DNA from 3 places in the Streptomyces sp. NPDC001852 genome. Region 1 is predicted to be linked to each of the others. Evidence: riboswitches for the same ligand, from Rfam matches in the RefSeq annotation. Region 1 holds a riboswitch; each other region holds the start of a gene.

The links. Region 1 has a riboswitch for cyclic di-AMP ahead of ACFYZB_RS13085 (C40 family peptidase). Riboswitches for the same ligand answer to the same signal wherever they lie in the genome.
Region 2: linked by a shared signal. The riboswitch ahead of ACFYZB_RS17650 (NlpC/P60 family protein) and the one ahead of ACFYZB_RS13085 (C40 family peptidase) in region 1 are both predicted to bind cyclic di-AMP.
Region 3: linked by a shared signal. The riboswitch ahead of ACFYZB_RS28900 (M23 family metallopeptidase) and the one ahead of ACFYZB_RS13085 (C40 family peptidase) in region 1 are both predicted to bind cyclic di-AMP.

What each region holds. Positions count from the first base shown of each region.
Region 1 covers NZ_JBIATN010000006.1:211,445-217,128, reverse strand. The annotation lists gene ACFYZB_RS13110 (DUF397 domain-containing protein) at 1-208, opposite strand, end outside; gene ACFYZB_RS13105 (helix-turn-helix domain-containing protein) at 218-1,078, opposite strand; gene ACFYZB_RS13100 (ATP-binding protein) at 1,293-1,751, shown strand; gene ACFYZB_RS13095 (LysR family transcriptional regulator) at 2,193-3,116, opposite strand; gene ACFYZB_RS13090 (LysE family translocator) at 3,200-3,817, shown strand; gene ACFYZB_RS13085 (C40 family peptidase) at 3,825-4,298, opposite strand; cyclic di-AMP (ydaO/yuaA leader) riboswitch at 4,302-4,523, opposite strand; gene ACFYZB_RS13080 (hypothetical protein) at 4,874-5,179, opposite strand; gene ACFYZB_RS13075 (ATP-dependent Clp protease proteolytic subunit) at 5,187-5,684, opposite strand, start outside.
Region 2 covers NZ_JBIATN010000009.1:134,093-139,776, reverse strand. The annotation lists gene ACFYZB_RS17650 (NlpC/P60 family protein) at 1-887, opposite strand, end outside; cyclic di-AMP (ydaO/yuaA leader) riboswitch at 895-1,064, opposite strand; gene pcrA (DNA helicase PcrA) at 1,277-3,766, shown strand; gene ACFYZB_RS17640 (M23 family metallopeptidase) at 3,809-5,338, opposite strand; gene ACFYZB_RS17635 (alpha/beta fold hydrolase) at 5,583-5,684, opposite strand, start outside.
Region 3 covers NZ_JBIATN010000018.1:135,524-141,207, reverse strand. The annotation lists gene ACFYZB_RS28915 (GNAT family N-acetyltransferase) at 1-2,122, opposite strand, end outside; gene ACFYZB_RS28910 (HPr family phosphocarrier protein) at 2,301-2,582, shown strand; gene ACFYZB_RS28905 (GntR family transcriptional regulator) at 2,732-3,418, opposite strand; gene ACFYZB_RS28900 (M23 family metallopeptidase) at 3,615-4,358, opposite strand; cyclic di-AMP (ydaO/yuaA leader) riboswitch at 4,371-4,534, opposite strand; gene ACFYZB_RS28895 (M16 family metallopeptidase) at 4,752-5,684, opposite strand, start outside.

The sequences.
Region 1 (5,684 bases):
GGAAACCGGCCCAGATCCCGGCGGAGAAGAGCAGCGCGGGTCCGGCCGGGTTCTTGGAGTCGCGCACGGCGAGCAGTCCGGCCCCGGGGCCGGAGCGCGGCCGGGCCGTCTCCACGCAGTTGTTGGCTCCCGTGCTGTAGCTGCTGCGCAGCCAGCGCACGTCGTGCAGGTCGGTACTGGCAGGGACGTTCCGAGGCAGTGCTGACATGGTGCCTCCTTACGCGCCGTCACCTATCCCGGCGATGTAGTCCAAGGTGTCCTCGGGTGAAAGGGCGTGCATCCTGAGGGTGTCGAAGGCCTCCGCGTAGGCCATGAGGTCTTCTTTCCGCTCCAGGTAGAGGCTACTCGTCAACTGGTCGAGAACAACCACGTCCAGATCAGAAGTGCTCGGAAATGACAAGATAACGAAAGGCCCGGTGAGGCCGACATGCGCTCCGGCGCCGAACGGCAGTACCTGGAGCCGGACTTGGGGCAGCCGGGCCGCCTCCATCAGCCGTTCCAGCTGCCGGGCCATCACCTCGGGGCCGCCGACCTCGCGCCGCAGCACCGCCTCGTCCAGCACCGCGCTCAGCTCCAGCGGCCGGTCGGCGCGGAGCACGTCCTGCCTGGCCAGGCGCACCTCCACCAGCGCGTCCAGGCCTTCCTCGTCCAGGTCCTTCACGGCCGCCCGGGTCACCGCGCGGGCGTACTCGGGCGTCTGCAGCAGGCCGGGTACGACCGTGGTCTCCAGGGTGCGCATCGTGCTGGCCTGTGACTCCAGGCTGATGAAGTCCCGGTACGTGGGTGGCAGCACCCCGCGGTAGGCGTGCCACCAGCGGTCCCGGTCGCCCGTGTCCTCGGAGCCCGCCAGCATCAGCAGCAACGCGCGCAGGTGCCCGTCCCGCACCTCGTAGGCGTCGAGAAGTAACCGCACATCGGCTGGTTTCACACCACTGGCGCCGGTCTCGATACGGCTGACCTTCGACTGATGCCAGCCGACCAGTCGGGCCGCCTCACCGCTCGTGAGCCCAGAGCCGATACGCAGCGTGCGCAGTTCGGCGCCCAGTTTGCGGCGGCGTACTGCCGGCCCGTTCTGCATGGGCTCCTCCTTACTCCTTCCGGGCCGCCCAAATACGGTCTCCCGTCGTAGAGTTCACCGCTTCGGGCGACAGATATATGCATATCTTGGTGGATCGCTCCCCGTGACCGGTCCCGTGATGGCAGGCTGACGAGCAAGCACCAGTCCGGGACCGTACTCGAACCATCCGGCTCCGTGTCGGACTGCGGTCCCGTGGGAAAGGGACGACGTCGCCATGGCAGACCATTTGGAAGCATCCGTCACTCTGCCGAGCGATCCCGCCTCGGTCTCCGCCGCCCGCACGTATGTCGTGGGTACGCTCGCGGAGTGGGGCCTGCCGTCGGACACCGAGACGGCCGACACCGTGCGGCTCATCGTCTCCGAACTCGCCACGAACGCCGTACAGCATACCTTCGGTCAGTCACCCACCTTCACGGTTGACATCGCCCTGGACCGCGACGAACACCTCCGCATCGGCGTCACGGACAGTCATCCGCGCTTCCCGAAGAGACTGCCCGCCGCCGTCCAGCAGGACAACGGCCGCGGCATGGTCATCATCCGCTGGCTCACCGCGGAGTGCGGCGGCAAACTCCGCGTCCGCCCCACCCGCGAGGGCGGCAAGACGGTCTCCATCGAACTCCCGTGGATCATCCCGGCCGAGCCGGTGCCTGCGGTCGGGCCACAGGAGCCGTAGCCCTCCGGGCGGAGGCGCGTGGTGCTGGTGCTCTCACCGCGTGCCGGGTCGGGGAGGTCGGTGGCGGGGCCGAGAGTGGGGTGGGGGGAGGGGCAGGGAGAGGGCTGTTGGTGACGGCGAGTCCAGAGGCGGCCAGGGGGCCGGGACGCAGGGTGCGGGACGGTGGGCCGGGTGGCGGCGCGGCTCCCCCCTTCGGCGCTGGACGAGGACGCCCTGGCCGAGGTGGCGTACCGGCGCCTCGAACTCCCGCTGATCGCCGGGTCCGGACCGGGAGAGCTCTCGTGCGGCGCTCGGGAGGCGTGGGTGCCGTCTGCGGTTTCCTTCGCCGGGGCAACAGCGGGCAGGGCCGGTCCGAGGTGCCGTGACGGGGCTTCAGGCGCCGGACGCATGCCCCTCGCGGGTAGCCCCCAGTGCGCCACGCACTGCGTGCGCTCGGGTGGCTCACGTTCCCGGCGCGCGGCCCGCTCGGCCGAAGGCGCCTCGGAGCAGGGCGCGGAAGGCGTCCGCGGCCGGTGTGGATTCGTCCGGGCGGTAGGCCACCGAGATGGTGCGGCGCAGCCGGCCCGCCTCCAGGGGGCGTACGCCCACCGGTGTGGCCGCCGTGCGGGCCACCATCTCGGGGACGACGGCCACGCCGAGCCCGGCGCTGACGAGCGCGCAGACCACGGCGTATCCGGGGGTCGGGACCAGCAGGGCCGGTGTGGCGCCCGCGTCGGACAGCAGGGCCTCGATGTCCCGGCGGGCGGGATGCTGCGGTGCCATGCTGATCAGCGGCTGGCCGGCCAGATCGGCCAGGGGCAGCCGGGAGGAGGTGCTGCTCAGGGCGTGGCCCGGCGCGGTCACGAGCACCAGTTCCTCCACCAGCACCGGCTCCAGACACACCGACGACGGGACGGGGGAGGGCTCGGCCGGGTGGTAGGTGTGCGTCAGTGCCAGGTCCACCTCGCCGGACGCCACGGCCGTGACCCCCGTCGGCGGGTCGTAGTCCGCGACCGACAGCGTCACGTCCGGATGCGCCCGGCGGAACGCGCTCAGCGCCGGCGGCAGCAGATGCACCCCGGCCGTCGGGAAGGTGCCGAGCCGCAGGGCGCCGCCGGTGAGACCGGTCAGCCGGGCCAGCTCGTGCCGGGCCTGATCCAGCTCGTCCAGGACCCGCCGGGCCCGTGCCACCAGCACCTCGCCCGCCTCGGTGAGCCGGGCCCCGCGATGGTGCCGTACCAGCAGCGCGGCGCCGGCCTCCCGCTCCAGCTTGGCCAACTGCTGGGAGAGGGCGGGCGGTGTGTAGCCGAGCCGGTCGGCGGCCCGGGTGATGGAGCCGGCCTCCGCGACGGCCACCAGCGCGGCCAGCCGAGTGGGGTCGTACATGGGACGAGCCTAAAGCATTGCTTCAGGCTCACCCAGAGGACTGGAAATACCTGCTGAAGGCCCAGCCGGGGCAGGCTGGGCGCATGGACGGACAGCTCATCGCCTTCACCGGCATCGCCGCCGGACTGGTCGCCATGCCGGGCGCGGACTTCACCGTGGTCGTACGCAACGCGCTGGTGTCGCGCCGGGCCGGCGCGGTCTGCGGACTCGGCATCGCGGGTGGACTCCTGGTGCACGCCACCTTGGCGGTGGCCGGTGTCGCGGCCGTGCTGGTGGCCGTACCCGCGCTGTTCCGGGCGCTGCAGTTGCTGGGCGGCGCCTATGTGCTGCAGCTCGGGGTGCGCACGCTGCGGTCGCTGCGGGGCGCCGTCCAGGCGCCCGAGGAGACGACGGCCCGGCCTGCGTATCCACTCCGGCAGGGCTTCGTCACCAACGTCCTCAATCCGAAGGCGTCGCTGACCTTCCTCAGCCTGCTGCCGCAGTTCGTGCCCGCCGGGAGCCCCGCACTGCCCCGGACCCTGCTGCTCGCGCTCATCGTGTTCGCGCTGGCGCTGCTGTGGTTCCAGGTGGTCGCGCTGCTGGTCGACCGCCTGGGCAGATGGCTGCGCCGGCCCCGGGCCGCCCGTGGACTCCAGGCGGGCACCGGGGTGGCACTGACGGTGCTGGGAGCGGCCCTGCTGCTGGAGCCGCTCCTGCCCTGAGGGTGGCTCAGCTGACCCTGCCGTACCAGACGTTGTTGGTCCAGAGCTTCTGGAGCCGCACCACGTCCCCGGTCCTCGGCGCGTGCCAGATCTTCCCGTGGCCGGCGTAGATGCCGACGTGGTAGACGTAGGAGCCCGAGTGGAAGAACACCAGGTCACCGGCCTTGCGCTGGCCGGAGGAGATGTGGTGCGTCTTGTTGTACTGCTGGGCGGCGGTACGCGGCAGGGTCTTGCCCGCCTTCTTGTACGAGTAGAGCGTCAGCCCCGAGCAGTCGAAACTGCGCGGCCCGGTGGCGCCGTACCGGTACGGCGCCCCCTCCTCGGAGGCCGCGACCTGCAGTGCTTTTGCCGCGAGGGTCGCGGCCGAGGCCTCGGTGGCGAGCCCGGGGACCGCGATCGAGCCGCCGACGGCGGCGAGGGTGAGGGCCGAGGCCGTACCGGCCCGGGCCATGAGCGACGGGACACGATTGAGCGCAGTCATGCGCAACCCTTCGTCAGCCGCCTGTGAAGGATGACCTGTCGGATTCGGGCTGGCGAAGTTGCCCGGCCGCGTTGCCGCGGCTTCACCCCAAGGGCTGCTCGGAACCTCAGGCCGTCTGCGACGAACAGACGAACATCCGTTCCGGCGACCCGTCTTGCCTGGGTCCTCCACTCCTGCCGATCCACTCCTGTCGACCGGTCGTCCGGGTGGCGGCAGGACTCGGCGTCCGCCCGGACCGCCCCGCCGCGGTGGCGGGGGCTTGTCGTCGGACGGGATCTTCACCCACACCAGTCCGAAAATCCCAACGCATCCGCGGATTTGTGGCGTTACTCACCACTCGCCCGTTCGGGTGGACAGTGCGGTGTTCGAGGTCCCGTCAGGTCCGGGACGTAGCCCCGGACCTGGGGCGGAGCGCTTTTCCGCGAACGGTGGACCGGTGTGGAGCGCAAGTCGGGAGGCGCGGAAAACGATCGGGATATACACCGGTCGGCGGTACATCGTTCGGCCCGTTTCAAGTCCGGTCCGGACGGCCGATGTCGACAAGTCGTCAGATTCGGCCCGGCCCGGCGTCCGGATCAGCCGCCGCCATCGGTCGGGAGCGCGACGCGCGCGGTCCGGCGTTCCCCGTCCAGCACCCTCAACGCCCGTGCCAGTGTGTCCCCGTACAGCTCCGTCTCGCCCCGCTGGTGCATCGACGCGAGGGCGTCACGCAGCTCTGCGGACTTGCGCACCAGGGCCTGGGCTGCGCGCAGCCCGCGATAGGTGTCCCCGCCGTGCGCGGGATTGATGCGGCCCAGCAGGTCGGCGGCCTCCAGGTAACGGTCGATCAGGTCGCCCTCGGCTCGGGTCAGTGCGGGCAGCGGCGGCAGGTCCGGCAGCATCGGCGGCTCACCTCGCGTCCGGTGCGCCGGGGGTGCTCCGCCGGCCGGGCACAACGGCGTCCACCAGGCCGTAGGCCACCGCCGCGCGGGCGTCCAGGACCAAGTCCCGCTCCAGGTCACGGTGTACCTGCTCGGGTGTGCGCCCGGTGTGCCGTACCAGCATCTCCTCCGTCAGCGCGCGGATCCGGGCCAACTCCTCGGCCTGGATGATCAGGTCGCTGAACTGGCCCTGCAAGGGTTCGGGGAGTTGCGGCTGTTCGATCACCATGCGTGCGCCGGGCAGGGTGAACCGCTTGCCCGGTGTGCCGGCCGCGAGCAGCAGCGCGGCATGGGAGACCACCTGTCCCAGGCAGTAGGTCGCCACGTCGCAGCTGACGTAGCGCATCGTGTCGTAGACCGCCGTCAGCGCACTGAACGTACCGCCGGGGGAGTTGATGTACAGCGTGATGTCCCGCTCCGGGGCCGCGTGTTCGAGGTACATCAACTGCGCCATCACGTCGTTCGC
Region 2 (5,684 bases), on a different contig from region 1:
TCCGGGCCGGTGGCGCCCCACACATACGGCTTGCCGATCTGCGCGCGGGCGAAGGCGATCGCCTTCTCGGCCTTCGTGTCGTACGAGCCGGACGCCGTGGATCCGGTCGAGCCGGAGCCCGTCGAGCCGGAGCCGGAGCCGGTGCCCGAGGACGACGACGAGCCGGCCTGCTGCTGGGCCGCCTGTTGCTTCGCCAGCTCGGCCGCCTTGCGCGCCGCCTCCTGCTGCTGCTCCCGCTCGATGGCGGCCAGCCGGGCCTTCTCCTGGGCCGTCAGCTGCGACAGCAGCTCGCGCGCCGAGGCCAGCTTCTGCTGGACGGTGGACTTGGCGGTCTGCAGGTCGTGCTGTGAGTCGGTTAGCGTCTGCAGGCTCTCCGCGGCCTCCCGCCGCTTCTTCATGGTTGCGGCCTGCTCGCCGATGTAGTCGTCGACCGCGCTCTTCTCCCGCGAGGTCAGCCGGTTCATCAGCTGCGTCTGGTCGAAGTAGTCCTGCGGGTCGTTCGCCAGCAGGAAGGTGGCCGTGTCGGGAGCGGCGGTGCCGGTGCGGTACTGGGCCGCGGCGAAGGAACCCAGTTCTTCGCGGGCCTTGTTGAGGCGTGCCGTGCGCCGGGCGAGGTCGTCGCGCAGGGCGTCGACGCGGCCCCGCTGTCTGACGGACCGCTCCTTGGCCGCGTCGTACTTCTCGGTCGCCGACTCCGCCTGGCGGTAGAGGTCGTCGACCTTCTTCTCGACCTCCTCCAGGCTCGGCTTGGCGTGATCGGTACTCGGGGCGGCCTCGGCGGTCTGCGAGAGCACGGCCATGGAGGTGAGGGCGGCGGTGGCGAGGGCGGGGGTGCGAAGGCCCGTTCCGATGGTCCCGCCGGGGCGCGGCTTGCGGTGCGACGCCAAGGGAGGCGACTCCTTCCAATGGGCCGCCTACCGGGTTAGCTGTCGGGTTCGGGCGGTGGTTCGGAAGGGTTGCCCTACGGTGGCGTCCCGGGTGGGAGCCGGCCGATTCACCCCAAAGTCGGTGGGTCCCCGGCTCCGGGCGCCATGCGGGCGCGCCGGACTCGGCGGAGGCCGCGCACGCGGCCTGACGGCAACCTAGCCAACTGGTGTGACTAGTGTGAAGGTTGGTGCGTGATATGTCCGATACATTTTCGTGATCTGAGCCCGGAATCGCGTCTGCGTCATCGGGTGATTCCGCAGCGTAAGGAAGGTTTTCCGCATTGGCCCGCGCCGGTCGGTTTCTGGGACGGCGAACGGTTGTCGGTGGGGCGCCCTAGACTCGTAGAGCGATGAGCAGCCTCTTTGACGACAGCTTCCTGGCGGACCTCCAGCCCCCTCGCGGGCACGAGGAGGAACATCCGCCGCCCGAGGACGATCACGCTCCGGAGCCGCTTCCGGACGATCTGTTCGGCGGGAAGTTCGACGTGCCGCCGGACCGGGACGCCTACTACCGCGACGGCGCCCCGCGCCCCGCGCTCGACGCGGCGGCACTGCTGGAGGGGCTGAACGACAACCAGCGCGCCGCGGTCGTGCACGCCGGCTCCCCGCTGCTCATCGTCGCCGGCGCCGGCTCGGGCAAGACCCGCGTGCTCACCCACCGCATCGCCCACCTGCTCGCCGAGCGGCACGTGCACCCTGGCCAGGTCCTCGCGATCACCTTCACCAACAAGGCCGCGGGCGAGATGAAGGAGCGCGTCGAGCACCTCGTCGGCCCGCGCGCGAACGCGATGTGGGTGATGACCTTCCACAGCGCGTGCGTGCGCATCCTGCGCCGCGAGTCGAAGAAGCTCGGCTTCACGTCGTCGTTCTCGATCTACGACGCCGCCGACAGCAAGCGCCTGATGGCGCTGGTCTGCCGCGATCTGGACCTCGACCCCAAGCGCTTCCCGCCGAAGTCGTTCAGCGCGAAGATCAGCAACCTGAAGAACGAGCTGATCGACGAGGAGGACTTCGCCGCCCAGGCCACCGACGGCTTCGAGAAGACCCTCGCCCAGGCTTACGCGCTCTACCAGTCGCGGCTGCGCGAGGCCAACGCGCTCGACTTCGACGACCTGATCATGACGACGGTGAACCTGCTGCGTGCCTTCCCGGACGTGGCCGAGCACTACCGCCGCCGCTTCCGGCACGTCCTCGTCGACGAGTACCAGGACACCAACCACGCCCAGTACGCGCTGGTGAGGGAGCTCGTCGGCACCGGGGAGCGCTCCGCCGAGGAGGGCGACACCCCGCCCGGCGAGTACGACCTCCCGCCCGCCGAGCTGTGCGTCGTGGGTGACGCGGACCAGTCGATCTACGCCTTCCGGGGCGCGACCATCCGCAACATCCTGCAGTTCGAGGAGGACTACCCGAACGCGACGACGATCCTGCTGGAGCAGAACTACCGCTCCACGCAGACCATCCTGTCCGCCGCCAACGCGGTCATCGAGCGCAACGAGTCCCGCCGCCCGAAGAACCTGTGGACCAACGCCGGCCAGGGCGCACGGATCACCGGTTACGTCGCGGACACCGAGCACGACGAGGCCCAGTTCGTCGCCGACGAGATAGACCGCCTGGTCGACGCGGGCGAGGCCAAGGCCGGTGACGTCGCCGTCTTCTACCGCACCAACGCACAGTCCCGTGTCTTCGAAGAGGTCTTCATCCGCGTCGGCCTGCCCTACAAGGTCGTCGGCGGTGTCCGCTTCTACGAGCGCAAGGAGGTCCGGGACGTCCTGGCCTACCTGCGGGTCCTCGCCAACCCCGAGGACTCGGTGCCGCTGCGCCGCATCCTCAACGTGCCCAAGCGGGGCATCGGCGAGCGCGCGGAGGCGATGATCGACGCCCTCGCCCAGCGCGAGAAGATCAGCTTCCCGCAGGCGCTCAAGCGCGTGGACGAGGCGTACGGCATGGCCGCGCGCTCCACCAACGCCGTCAAGCGGTTCAACACCCTGATGGAGGACCTGCGCACGATCGTCGAGTCCGGCGCCGGACCGGCGACCGTGCTGGAGGCCATACTCGAACGCACCGGCTATCTCGCCGAGTTGCAGGCCTCCACCGACCCGCAGGACGAGACCCGCATCGAGAACCTCCAGGAACTCGCCGCCGTGGCCCTGGAGTTCGAGCAGGCGCGCGGCGAGGGCGAGTCGGTGGGGCTGGCCGACTTCCTGGAGCAGGTCGCCCTGGTCGCCGACTCCGACCAGATCCCCGACGAGGACGAGGAAGGCTCCGGCGTCATCACCCTGATGACCCTGCACACCGCCAAGGGCCTGGAGTTCCCGGTCGTCTTCCTGACCGGCATGGAGGACGGCGTCTTCCCGCACATGCGCGCCCTCGGCCAGACCAAGGAACTGGAGGAGGAGCGGCGCCTCGCGTACGTCGGCATCACGCGCGCGCGGGAGCGGCTCTACCTGACGCGGTCGGCGATGCGCAGCGCCTGGGGCCAGCCGTCGTACAACCCGCCCTCCCGCTTCCTGGAGGAGATCCCGCCCACCCATGTGGACTGGAAGCGGACGGGGGCGACGGCACCGGTCTCGTCCGGGCCGGCCTCCGGGATCGCGGCCTCGCTGTCCTCGTCCCGCTCGCGTTCCTCGGCGTCAGGCGCGTCGGGGTTCGCCACCCGGCGCACCGCGGAGAAGCCGGTGGTCACCCTGGCCGTCGGGGACCGGGTCACGCACGACCAGTTCGGGCTCGGCACGGTCGTCGCCGTGAAGGGCACGGGCGCGAACGCGGAGGCGACGATCGACTTCGGCGACACCAAGCCGAAGCGGCTGCTGCTGCGGTACGCGCCGGTGGAGAAGCTGTAGGTCCAAGGGCCCTCGCCGCTCGGCGAGGGCCCACGGGACCACTCAGGTGGGGTCGAGGCCGTGGCTGCGCAGCCACGGCAGCGGGTCTATGGCAGCCCCGCCCGCGGGCCGTACCTCGAAGTGCAGATGCGGCCCGGTGGAGTTGCCGGAATTGCCGGAGTAGGCGATCGGCTCGCCGGCCTTGACGACCGTCCCCGAGGCGACGCGGTAGCTGGACAGGTGGCAGTACCAGGTCTGCGTGCCGTCCTTCGCCGTCACGATCATCATGTTGCCGTAGGCGCTGTTCCACTTGGTGGTGACGGTGCCGTCGGTGGCGGCCATCACCGTGGTGCCGTAGGCGACGGGGAAGTCGATGCCCGTGTGCACGGACATCCAGTTCACGCCCGCCTGGCCGAAGTAGGCGCTGAGCCCCTTCTGCGTGACCGGCAGCACGAACTTGGGGCGCAGCCGTTCCTTGAGCGCGGCCGCCGCGGCGGCCTTCTTCTTCTCCAGCTCCTGCTGGTTCTTCAGGTCGAGCCGCTCCTGCGTACGGCTCGCCCGGTCGGCGAAGTCGTGGGCGCCGGCGGACAGGGTGTTGAGCTGGGAGTCCAGCTTGCTGTTGGCGGCCGAGGCCTTGACCGTGTGCGCGTCCGGGGCGGAGGCGGTGGTGTCCTGGCCGTCGTCGGTCAGCGCGCCGACCGAGGCTGCGGCGATGCCGGCGACGCCCATCACACAGGCCGAGGGCACGGCGACGGTCAGCAGCGCCGAGCGCTTGGCCGGCGTACGACGGCGGGAGCGCGCGGCACTGCGCGCGCCGACCCGCGTCGCCGGCGCGCTCTCTTCCTGGTCGTCCAGCAGGCCGGGCCCGGCGGGCGATTCACCCGTGACGCCCGATTCGTCGCCCCCGGTGTGCTGTTCGCCGAACGCGCTGCCCTCGTAGGGCACCTCGTCCTCGTAGGGCACCTCGTCCTCGTACGGCGTCGGGTCGTACGGCACCTGCGGGAAGGCCGAGGTCGCCTGCGGGCCGCCGGCCTGGTCGAAGACGGGTGCGGACTGCTGGACGAACGGTTCGGCAGCTTGCTCTGCCTCCATCGGGACGGCCTGGCCGCCGGAATTCCACTGCGTGGCGTCGAACGTGCCCGACTCGAAGGTCTGGGTGCCCCACGCCCACTGCTGGGTGGGGTCGGCGATGCCGGACTGGTCGGGCGGCAGCCAGGTGCTCGTGTCCCACTGGCCGCTGATGTCGTTGCCCGTCGCCTGGGCGGGAATCGTCCAGGCGGTGGAGTCGTAGACGCCGGAGTCGTAGGCGGCGTGGTGCTGGGCCGCGTACGGGTCGTAGTTCAGGGCCTGGCCGGTCTGCCACTGTGTGCTGTCGTACGCGCCGCTGCTCTGCTGGCCGGACAGGCTGCCGAAGAGCGGGTCGGCGGAGAAGGTGCCGGTGCCGTCCGGAAACCCGGTGGTGCCGTAGCCGCCGTACGTGGTGAAGTCACCGTAGTGGGCTTCATGCGTTCCGTACGGCGCGTAGTGCGCGGCGGAGGCGTCGGAAGCCGGGGCCGGGGTGGTCATGGTCCCCGACGGGTGACGGTCGTTCACCAACTTCTCTTTCGCCTCGACAACAGGGGCTGCCAGAGCAGTGCGGTGACTGTACCCGCCGGTACCTGGGCGCGACAATCTTCGGGTGGTTTCGCGCCCGCCGTAAACGGGCAATCGGCGGCGTTTCGGGGGGCGCCGGACACGAGTTTGGCCGAGAGTTCGATTGCTGTTCTATGTGTGGTGACTGTTCGTCACCTGTGCGTCACTCCGCCGTCGGATGCTTCACGCCACCATCACACCGCCGTCACGCCACCGTCAGACCGCCGGCGATCCGGTCCTCGGGGTGCGGGGAGTCGAGAGCCTCGCGTATTCCGGCCGCCACGGCGGGGTGCACCGGCAGGGCGAG
Region 3 (5,684 bases), on a different contig from region 1:
TCAGCCGCGCGGCACCCTTCTCGTCGATGTCGTCGTACTCGGGCACCTTCCCCGGGTCCGTGGCCTCCCGCCGCCACTGCCCGTACTTGACGGCTTCGGCCAACGCCCGCACGGCGCGCTCGGCGGCGGGGTAGGCGGGGATGAGCCGGGTGCCTTCCGGAGGGGTGGTCAGTGCGGTGGGCGGCGGTTCTGCCGGGCGGACCAGGTGCGCACCGCCCTCGGTCGCGGGTGCCTTCTCCACGGCGGCAGGTGCAGTACTGGCCGCAGCCGACAACGCCTCGGCCAGCCCCCCGAGCTCCACATGCACGACAAGCACCGGCTTCCCGGGAACCGCGGCCGCCGCCGACCGCAGCGCCTCGGCCAGCTCCGCATCCCCCGGTGACGCTTCCCCGATCGCGGGTATCGCCGCCACCACGACGGAGTCGCACGTGTCGTCGGCCAGGGCCCGCGCCAGCGCCCCGTGGAAGTCCTCCGCCGTCGCCCCGGTCGTCAGGTCCAGCGGAAGCGAGGGCCGCAGCCCCTCCGCCAGACACCGGTCGTACGTCAGCACCCCGAGCGACTCGGAGTTCCCCAGGATCGCCACCCTCGGCCCCGCCGGCAGCGGCTGCCGGGCGAGCAGCAGACCCGTGTCGACCAGTTCGGTGATCGTGTCGACCCGGAGCACCCCGGCCTGTCGCAGCAGCGCGGAGACCGTGGCGTGCGGCAGCCGGGTGGCCCGTACCGCGTGTCCCTGCGGCGCCGAACCGACTCCCTGTACCACGACCAGCGGCTTCGCCGCCGCCGTCCGGCGGGCCAGGCGCGTGAACTTGCGCGGGTTGCCGATGGACTCCAGGTACATGAGGACGACGTCCGTCTCGGGGTCGTCGTACCAGTACTGGAGGACGTCGTTGCCGGAGACGTCCGCGCGGTTGCCGGCGGAGACGAAGGTGGACACACCGGTGACCCCGGTGACCCCTCCCCCGCGCCGGTGCAGCCGGGACAGCAGGGCGATGCCGATGGCGCCGGACTGGGCGAACATGCCGATGCGGCCGGGGCGGGGCATCTCCGGGGCGAGGGAGGCGTTCAGCCGGACGCCGGGCGCGGTGTTGATGACCCCGAAGGCGTTCGGGCCGATGATCCGCATGCCGTACGCGCGTGCCTGGCGGACGAGCGCCCGCTGCCGCTCGCGCCCCTCGGGACCGCTCTCGGCGTACCCGGCGGAGAGCACGACGAGCCCCTGCACTCCGTGTTCCCCGCACTCGGCGACCACGGCGGGCACGTGCTCGGCCGGTACGGCGACCACGGCGAGGTCCACATGATCGCCGATGTCCCGCACGCTCCGGTACGCCGGCACCCCGTCGACCTCACCGGGGTCCTCCGGGAAGGCCTTGTTCACGGCGTGCAGCCGGCCGCCGTAGCCGGCGTCCCGGATGTTGCCGAGGACGCTGCGGCCGACGCCGCCCGGGGCGCGGCCGACGCCGACGACCGCCACGGAGCCGGGCATGAGCAGCCGCCGCACCGAGCGGGCCTCGGCGCGCTGTTCCCGGGCGCGCTGCACGGCGAGGGACCGGTCGGTGGGTTCGAGGTCGAACTCCAGGCGGACGACGCCGTCCTCGAAGCTGCGCTTCTGGGTGTAGCCGGCGTCCGTGAACACCTTGATCATCTTGGTGTTGGCGGGCAGCACCTCGGCGGCGAAACGGCGGATGCCGCGTTCCCGGGCGACCGCCGCGATGTGTTCCAGCAGGGCGGAGGCGACCCCGCGGCCCTGGTGGGCGTCCTGCACCAGGAAGGCGACCTCGGCCTCGTCGGCGGGTGCGGAGGCGGGCATGCCGTCGGCGCCGATGCGGTCATAGCGTACGGTGGCGATGAACTCGCCGCCGATGGTGGCCGCGAGTCCCACCCGGTCCACAAAGTCGTGGTGCGTGAAGCGGTGGACGTCCTTGGCGGAGAGCCTGGGGTACGGCGCGAAGAAGCGGTAGTACTTCGACTCGTCCGAGACCTGCTCGTAGAAGCTGACCAGGCGGTCGGCGTCATCAATGGTGATGGGCCTGATGCGCGCGGTACCCCCGTCGCGCAGCACCACGTCCGCCTCCCAGTGGGCGGGGTAGAGGTGCCGGTCCTGCCGGTCCGCCGAGGTCTGCATGGGCCCCAGAGTACGGCTCGCGTCCGACAACGGCGCGGGGCAGTCTGTGGAGGACGAAAGCCGGAACCGAGGCCGCGGTTCCGACGCCACACCGGAGCGGACGACGGTGCGCTCCGGGCATGCTTCACGATATGGGAAACTGGTCTAGACAACCCTGAAGACTGAAGGGCAGCAACACATGGCTGAGCGCCGCGTCAACGTCGGCTGGGCCGAGGGCCTCCACGCCCGCCCCGCCTCCATCTTCGTCCGAGCCGCCACGGCCGCAGGCGTCCCGGTGACGATCGCCAAGGCTGACGGCAACCCCGTCAACGCGGCCTCCATGCTGGCTGTCCTGGGGCTTGGCGCCCAGGGTGGCGAGGAGATCGTCCTGGCCTCCGACGCAGAGGGCGCGGACGCCGCCCTGGACCGTCTGGCCAAGCTGGTCTCCGAGGGTCTCGAGGAACTGCCCGAGACGGTCTGAACCCCGGCACAGCGATAACACCGGAGCCGCGTCGCCTGTTTTCGGGCGGCGCGGCTCCACCCTTTCCGGGCTCATTGCGCGCACACCTGAATTCGGGCAGCGGAAATACACTGCAGCCGAATTACTCTTCTTTGTATACGGCGCCCATGTTAATGCCGGAGACCCGACATGTTTACGGCGTGTTGCGAAGTCCTCACACGCTCACCGCCCCGGGAAAAACGCAGCCGGTGCGCGGCCGTCGCTCGCTCGGCGTGCAGCGCCGTGACCGCCCGCGCGCGCTCACCGTCGCCGCGTGCCACCGCGTCGACGATGGCGCCGTGCTCCGCCCAGTGGTCCACCGGGCTGGCCGGTACCTCCACCGCGTACATCCAGGCGATCTTGTGCCGCAGCTGGGTGAGCATGGTCGTCAGCGAGGGGCTGCCGGAGGCCTGGGCGAGCGTCTCGTGGAACCAGCCGCCCAGCGAGCGCAGATCGCCGCTGTTGCCCGTGCGGGCCCGCTCCTGGCCCAGCCTGACGAGGCCGCGCAGCACCTTCAGATGAGCCTCGGTGCGCCGCTGGGCGGCCCGGGCGGCCCCCAGCGGCTCCAGCAGCATGCGCATCTCCAGCAGGTCGGCGGCCTCCTGCTCGGTCGGCTCGGCCACGCACGCGCCCGCGTGCCGGCGGGTCACCACGAAGCCCTCGGCCTCCAGGGTGCGCAGGGCCTCGCGGACGGGGACGCGCGAGACGCCGTAGCGACGGGCCAGGACTTCCTCGGTCAGCCGGCCGCCGCGCTCGTAGACACCCGCGACGATGTCGTCCCGGATGGCCGTGCACACCGAGTGCGCCGGAATACGCATGACCGACCTCCGCCTTAATCCCCGTGAAACGTCGACGATGGACGCGTGTTCCGTGACTCTATTCCAATGAGCCGGAATTTCCGACGGCGGGCCGGAATCCATGGATATTTTTTGGTCAGCGGGCCGGTCAGGGCCCGTGAAATAAGGCGAAGCCCCGGCTCGGGAGCCGGGGCTTCGCAGGCCGTGCGATGCGGCGTCAGACGTTCACGCCGTGCTTGCGGAGGTAGGCGACGGGGTCGACGTCCGAGCCGTAGTCGGGGGTCGTGCGGGCCTCGAAGTGCAGGTGCGGGCCGGTGGTGTTGCCGGTGGCGCCGGACAGGCCGATCTGCTGGCCCGGGGTGACCTGCTGGCCCACCGAGACGCCGATGGACGACAGGTGGCCGTACTGGGTGTACATGCCGTCGGCCATGCGGATCACGATCTGGTTGCCGTACGCGCCGCCCCAGCCGGTGGAGACGACGGTGCCGGAGCCGACCGCGTGGACGGGGGTGCCTTCGGCCGCGTGGAAGTCGATGCCCGTGTGGTGGCCGGAGGACCACAGGGAGCTGCTGGCCTGGTAGCCCGTGGAGACGTAGGAGTCGGCTATCGGGGCGACGAAGGCGTTCAGGCGCTTGCGCTCGGCCTCCCGGGCGGCGCGGGCCCTGGCCTCGCGCTCCTCCTTCGCCTTCTTCGCCGCGGCCTCCTCGGCCGCCTTCTGCTCCGCGGCCCGCTTCTGCGCGGCGGCCTGCGCGTCGATGTGCTCGGCGACGTCGTCGCTCACGGTGAGGACCGGGGTGAGACCGGTCTGCTCCACGGTGTGCTCGGCGGCGAGCGCCGGGGAGGCGGCGAGGGCGCCGACGACACCGGTGGTGGTGAGGGCCGCGATGCCCGCCGCCTGAGCGGTGGTGCGCTTGACCCGGCCGGGCTTGCGGTGCTTCCCGGTGGCGCACATGAACGCCATGAAGTGGCTGGTCCTTTCCTTCCCTCTCGCCTACCGGGTTAGCTGACGGGTTCGGAGCAGGAAGGTCTCCTACGGACCCCCTCGCGGCTCGCGCGGGCGCCCGATTCACCCCAGGGACTGCGTGGGTCCCCGGCTCCCCTGGCTCGCGCCGTACGGGGACTCGGCGATGGCTGTCCGGTGCCGCGGGTGCGGCGCACTGCCCGACGAACAGCCCGGAAGACGCTACGGAAGGCCGCTTCGGAATCCCAAACGGATCCGGGCGTTTGTAGCACATCCCACAGGCCAGACGGGCAACCTCCGCCTCAAATCGGGCATCTGGGGAAGGGAGTGGAACAGCGGGGCCCTGACGGTGTGCAGTCCGTCAGGGCCCCACGCGCGCGTGCCGCTGTCTTGCTACTCGGCCGCCACCACGGTCACTTCACCGATGCCGAGTGCCTCCACGGGCGCCTTGATCTGGGCGGCGTCACCGACGAGGACGGTCACCAGGCGCTCCACCGGGAAGGCGTTCACCACGGCCGCCGTGGCCTCCACCGTGCCCGTCGCCGCGAGCTGCTGATAGAGCGTCGCCTGGAAGTCGTCGGGCAGGTGCTGCTCGACCTGGTCGGCCAGCGTGCTCGCGACGGCCGCCGCCGTCTCGTACTTCAGCGGCGCCACCCCGACGAGGTTCTGCACGGCCACGTCCCGCTCGGCGTCGGTCAGGCCGTCCGCCGCGAGGGTGCGCAGGACCTTCCACAGGTCCTCCAGAGCGGGCCCGGTGTTGGGGGTGTCCACGGAGCCGCTGATGGCGAGCATCGAGGCGCCCGTGCCGTCCGGCGCGGACCTGAGGACCTGGCCGAAGGAGCGCACACCGTAGGTGTAGCCCTTCTCCTCGCGCAGGACGCGGTCCAGGCGGGAGGTGAGGGTGCCGCCGAGGCAGTAGATGCCGAGCACCTGGGCGGGCCACACGCGGTCGTGCCGGTCGGGGCCGACGCGGCCGATGAGCAGCTGCGTCTGCACGGCGCCGGGCCGGTCCACGATGACCACGCGCCCGGTGTCGTCGGCGGTCACCGGCGGCACGGGCCGCGGCTCGCCCGGGGTGCCGGTCCAGGCGCCCAGGGTGCCGGCGAGCAGCGCGTCGAGGTCGACGCCGGTGAGGTCGCCGACCACGACCGCGGTGGCCGTGGCGGGGCGTACGTGCCGGCCGTAGAAGGCGCGTACGGCGGCGGCGTCGATCTTCTCGACCGTCTCCTCGGTGCCCTGGCGCGGGCGCGACATGCGCGAGGCCGCCGGGAACAGCTCCTTGGAGAGCTCCTTCGCGGCCCGGCGGGAGGGGTTGGCCAGCTCGTG